2 regions of the Clostridium sp. AWRP genome follow, and region 2 is predicted to be linked to the other one. Evidence: predicted binding sites of a transcription regulator. Region 2 holds the regulator's gene; the other holds the start of a gene.
What was found. The regulator HrcA, encoded in region 2, represses chaperone genes, less so after heat shock. The targets are predictions, from matches to a motif close to TGTTAGCACTCNNNNNNNNNGAGTGCTAACA.
Positions count from the first base shown of each region.

Region 1: a site for HrcA is predicted at 2,240-2,270, ahead of htpG (molecular chaperone HtpG). Genes of this name have one in related genera too.

Region 1 covers NZ_CP029758.2:2,163,466-2,166,679, reverse strand. Annotated here, with positions in the region: gene htpG (molecular chaperone HtpG) at 177-2,051, opposite strand; gene DMR38_RS10075 (ATP-binding protein) at 2,340-3,214, opposite strand, start outside.
Region 2 covers NZ_CP029758.2:844,918-848,131, reverse strand. Annotated here, with positions in the region: gene dnaK (molecular chaperone DnaK) at 1-79, opposite strand, end outside; gene grpE (nucleotide exchange factor GrpE) at 164-796, opposite strand; gene hrcA (heat-inducible transcriptional repressor HrcA) at 847-1,887, opposite strand; gene hemW (radical SAM family heme chaperone HemW) at 2,077-3,214, opposite strand, start outside.

The sequences.
Region 1 (3,214 bases), 1.3 Mb from region 2:
TTGAAAGCACATTTAAAAACTTTTATATAAGTGTCAGCTGGGTATTTTAGAAAGTCTTAGAAGCTTAGATATGTCTTAGGTACGAGTTTAGCTAAACTTCTTTAGATTTTCAAAATGCCCAGCTTTAGACTTATTAAAAGTTTTTAACGTGGTGAGATTTGTCAGCATATTCCTCTTTACTTAATCAAACAGCAAACATCATTTGCAAATTCCACAGGATCATCTACAGGCAGTCCTTCAATCATAAGTGCCTGATTATATAATACATTTGAAAGCATTTTAAGTTTATCTTTATCATTTTCAAATGCATCTTTTATTGATTTAAACATTTGGTGGTTTGTATTTATCTCTAAAATTTTATCTGCTTTTACATTTTGATTGTTTGGCATTGTATTAAGCACTTTTTCCATATCAATGGACAATTCACCACCATTTGCAAGGCAAACAGGATGAGTCTTTAATCTGTTTGATGCCCTAACTTCTTTGACTTTTCCATTTAATGTTTCTTTCATAAAATCAAACAGTTCTTTGTTTTCCTTTGTTTCCTTTTCACTTTCCTTGTCATTAGATTCAAATCCTAAATCTTTGCTTGAAACAGATTTAAATTCCTTTTCCTTGTATTTCATAAGCATCTTAATTGCAAATTCGTCAACCTCGTCTGTAAAGTACAATATTTCATATCCTTTATCCTTAACAATTTCAGTTTGTGGTAATTTTTCAATTTTATCTATGTTTTCACCAGTTGCATAATATATAAACTTCTGATCTTCCTTCATACGGGAAACATATTCATCAAGGCTTACAAGCTTTTTCTCTGTAGAAGAATAGAACATGAGTAAGTCTTGAAGTACATCTTTATTGCTTCCGAAATCAGCATAAACACCATATTTAAGCTGTTTCCCAAAGTTTTTATAAAACTCATCATACTTTTCTCTATCATTTTTCTGCATTAATAAAAGTTCACTTTTAATTTTTTCCTTTATCTTTTTTGCAATAAATTTAAGCTGCCTATCATGCTGCAAAAGTTCTCTTGAAATATTAAGTGAAAGATCTGCTGAATCAACTAGTCCCTGTACAAAGCTAAAGTAATCTGGTAAAAGATCTCCACATTTCTCCATTATAAGAACACCATTTGAATAAAGTTCCAATCCCTTTTCAAATTCCTTAGTATAAAAATCAAAAGGTGCTCTAGCTGGAATAAAAAGTAAGGTATTATAACTTACAACACCTTCAACACTTGAATGAATTACCTTAAGAGGTTTTTCATATCCGAAATGTTTATCCATATAAAATTGATTATAATCTTCAGGCTTCAATTCATTCTTATTTTTTCTCCAAATTGGAACCATACTATTTAAAGTTTCATCTTCAAAATAGTCTTCATGTTCATCCTTGCTACCTTCTTTTAGTTTGCTTTTCTTTACCATCATTTTAATTGGATACTTTATAAAATCAGAGTATTTTTTAATTAATGATCTTATTTTATATTCATCTAAAAATTCATCGTACTTTTCGTCATCAGTACTTTCTTTAATTTTTAATGTAATTTCAGTTCCCACTTCATTTTTTTCACAAGGCTCAATTGTATACCCTTCTACGCCCTTTGATTCCCATTTGTATGCTTCATCTGAATTCAAGGCACGGCTTTTTACAGTAACTAAATCTGACACCATAAAAGCAGAGTAAAATCCAACTCCAAACTGACCTATGATATCTACTCCTTCTTTTGCTTCATTTTCATTTTTAAATGTAAAGGAACCACTTTTGGCAATAGTACCCAGATTATTTTCAAGTTCATCTTTTGTCATACCTATACCGGTATCGGTAATAGTAAGGGTTCTGTTTTCCTTATCTGCCGCAATTCTAATATAAAAATCTTCTTTATTAAAGCTAACATTTTCATCAACTAGTGAACGATAATAACTTTTATCAATTGCATCACTGGCATTTGATATGAGTTCCCTCAAAAATATTTCCTTATTTGTGTAAATAGAATTAATCATTAAATTAAGTAATCTCTTGGATTCAGCCTTAAATTGTTTTGTAGCCATTTTATCATTTCCTTTCATCTCAATAAAAACGTTTTGTTATATTTAATAGAATCAATTTAAGAAAGCCTCGCTTATAAACGTAAGTTAGCGCGGTTATTTAACAGTAATCAAGCCGTCCCTACTACTTCCTTTTGTTTCGAATAAATAAGTATTAATCGGAACATAAAAACGCCTCTTTAAATTATTTTTATTAGCACTCATAGTAACTGAGTGCTAATTTTATTTTAGCAATTATTTCATCTTTGTCAATATGTTTTTTATAAGTTTTCCGAAAAATAATCTTTCAAATTAATTATATATGTCAGAAAACTCTAAATTGATTTTCTCAGTGTAATCTTTTTCTATACCGTATTCGTTCTTACTAGAAGCTTTACCATCAACTAATTTGCATGGAATATGAATGATAAATTCGCTGCCATAACCTTCCCTACTTTTTACTGATATAGTTCCACCATGTAATTCTACTAAAGCTTTTACTAGTGAAAGCCCTATTCCACTTCCTTCATTCTCTCTTGCAAGCGATTTATCAACTTGTACAAATCGTTCAAATATGGAATTTAACTTTTCTTTAGGAATGCCCTTGCCTGTATCTTTTACCTTTATAGCAATACTTTTCTTGCCATCTTCTATACTAACCATAATCTTTCCACCGCGGGGAGTAAATTTTATAGCATTTGATAGCAAATTCAACATAATTCTCTCTATTTCTCCCGGATCACAGGCTATAACTTTTTCTTCTACATCCGTATCAAATACTACAGATAATCCTTTGCTTTTTATATAGTCAGCTATAGAAAGAGTCGTATCTTCTATAAGGCTTACTATATTATAATTGACTTCATTTATACTAAAGTATCCCGAATCTATTTTCGTTATGTCAATTAAATTATTTACTAGCCTTAAAAGGCGATAGCAATTTTGTTCCATTACTTTTATATATTTATATCTATCTGAACATGGATTCTCACAAGTACATTCCTTTAACTTAAGTTTGTACACCTGTATAGCTGAAAATATAACATTAATGGGGGTCCTAAGTTCATGAGAAATGTTAGCAAAAAAGTCTGTTTTCATTCTGTCATACTTTTTAATCTCACTTAGCCTAATTTTCTCCTTTTCTATGTTTTTTTGCAATTGTTCCATACATCTTTTTTCGGTTACAT
Region 2 (3,214 bases):
TAACTGCAGGATCTCCACCTTCCATAACTGCAACACATGAATTAGTTGTTCCTAAATCAATACCTATTATTTTTGACATATTAACTTACCTCCTAAATTTAACTGCCTTAAAATTATCTTACATATATTTAATTCAAACAAATTTAATTTGTATGTTTTAAACTTAATTTGCTACTTTAACCATGCTGTATCTGATTATTTTGTCTTCTCTTTTATATCCTTTTTGCAATACTTCTACTATAGAATTTTTATCATATTTATCATCTTCTATATGCATAACTGCATTATGTAGATTTGGATCAAATTCTCCTTCGCAAGGAATTTCCTCTACATTTAATTTTGAAAGGGCATCATTAAATTGTTTCATTGTCATCTCTATACCTTTTTTCAAATCTTCTGCATTTCCTTCTACATTTACTGCCCTTTCCAAATTATCTAATACTGGTAAAACTTCTTTTAATATATCCTTACAAGCATCAGAATAAATATTGTCCTTCTCTTTAACAGTTCTTTTTCTAAAGTTATCATACTCTGCCATAACTCTTGCAAGTCTATCTTTAATAGAATCCAATTCATTTATGACCTTTTTATTTTCATCTTTTAATTTAGAATTTTCTTTTTTCAATTCTCCCATGAAATTTATCTCTTTATCTTCTGTTTCTTCTAATTCCTCTTCTGAATTATCCTCTGTGCTTTCATCTACACTTTCATTATCTTTATCTTTTTTTTCATTTTCTGAATCATTTTCACATTCTTCATTAAGGTCTTTTACATTATCACCTTTATCCTTTAACATTTAAATACTTCCTCCAATCTAACATTTATACCTATTTTACAAAATTTATTCTATTTTTCATCAGAATAGGCATTACTTAAAATATAATTCATTTCCTTTACTACATTTGCAAGTATCGATATGACTTTAGAATAAGGTATCCTTGTAGGTCCTATGACTCCAATTTCACCTATAGGTCTTTCATTCAAACTGTAAACAGCAGATACAACACTGCAATCTTCTGCACCTTCTGTATAATTTTCCTTACCAATTTTTACTGAAATATTTGAATTACTGTTCAGTAAGCTGCTAACTTTATCTTTATTATCCATCATAGATAAAAATTCTCTTGCCTTTTCTATATCCTTATATTCCGGATAATTAAAAATATTTGTAGCCCCCTGGGTATATATATTGGAATTATCTACACTATTTAGACTATCATACAATGCAGAAATTATATTATTGAATATGTCTTCATATCCTTGGAAATCATTTTTTAAATTATTTATAACTTCTAAATTTATCTGTTCAGCACTTAAATTCTTTAATCTGATGTTTAGCATATTACTTAATTTAACAAGAGTATCATCTGAAATAGTTTTTCCTACCTTTATCAAATTGTTCTTTATAATACCACTATCAATTATAAGTACCAATAATATATTGGTGCTTGATTCAATGTTTATTAACTGTACATGCTTTATATAACCCCTTTTAACTGAAGGTGCTCTAACTATAGAAGTAAGTTTGGTGAGCTCCGATAAAAGACAAACAGCCTGCTTTAATATTTTATCCACCTCAAATAAAGCTGCATCTATAATCTGTGATTTTATTATATACATTTCTTCTTGGCTCAAATTGGGTATCTGCATCAATTTGTCAACATACAACCTGTATCCATTATTGGAAGGTATCCTTCCTGAAGAACTGTGAAGTTGTTCTAAATAACCCATTTCCTCCAGATCCGCCATTTCATTTCTTATAGTAGCTGAACTTACACCTAAATTATATTTTTTAGCTATGGTTCTGGATCCAACAGGCTCAGCAGTATTTATATAATCATTTACTATTGCCTGAAGTATTTTTATTTTTCTTTCATCCATTTCCATAATATCACCTCTTTATTAGCACTCATTGTTGTTGAGTGCTAATTGCTATGATTAAAAAATATCACTCATAATTTTTTTTGTCAATACTATATAACTATATTTTAAAGGTAAATAATATGTTTTTTATAATTTAAAATAGAATTCATTGAGGTTTCTCAGATTTACTTAAAATATCTAGCTCACTTGAAATTATGTCAATATAAAATCACACATTACACTGTTAGATACTTCTATTCCTCTTTTGCTTAAGTACAGCATATGTCCCTCTTTTATTAAAATACCCATCTTTATGTACTTTTCAATTACATCCCCATATACAGAATAAATATTCTTGTTAAATCTCCTATAGAAATCTTCTGTAGAAATTCCATCTATTTTTCTAAGACCCATAAATACAAATTCCTCCATACTGTCACAGATAGAATTTTTATGTTTATCTAATCTTAAAAACTGGTTCAAATTTCCCTGTAAAATATATTCTTCTATATTTGGGGTATTTCTATACCTATAACCATCTACATAAGAATGGGCACCTGCCCCACAGCCTATATATTCCTCCATGTTCCAATAAATTAAATTATGTTTGCATTTTCTATCTTTCTTTGAAAAATTGGATATTTCATATTGTTCATATCCTATTTTAGACAAAAAATCAAGTGTGAAATAATACATCTGTCTTTCTTGTTCTTCTCCAGGCAAATTCAAGTTTTTTAATTGATGTGCATTGTAAAATGGAGTACCTTTTTCCACTATAAGACTATAACAAGATATATGTTCTGGATTCAACTTAACTACATTTTGCAATGATTCTTTCCAATCTTCTATTGTCTGACCTGGAAGTCCAAACATAAGATCTATGTTTATATTTGAAAATTTAAATTTTCTTGCCATGTCATATGTCTTTAAAAAATCTTCTAAAGTATGAATTCTTCCTATACATTTAAGTATAGAATTTTGCCAAGCCTGAAGACCTATACTAAGTCTATTTACTCCCAGCTTCCTTAAAACTTTGAATTTGTCTTCTGTAAATGTACCCGGATTACCTTCCACTGTAAATTCTAAATTATCCTCTGCATTTATTTTCTTTAATGCTTCATATATGTTATTCCAGGATTCTAATGATAAATAGGTGGGAGTCCCCCCACCTATAAATATAGTTCTTATTTTTCTATCTCCTATAGATTCTATATCTTTAGCTAGTGCTTTTGTATAACTTACCATAAGTTTTTCTTTCCCACTATAAGATGGGAAATCACAATAAAGGCACTTTTTTTTACAGAATGGTATGTGTATATATAGAGCCACAGCCTTTTTAACATCTACATTT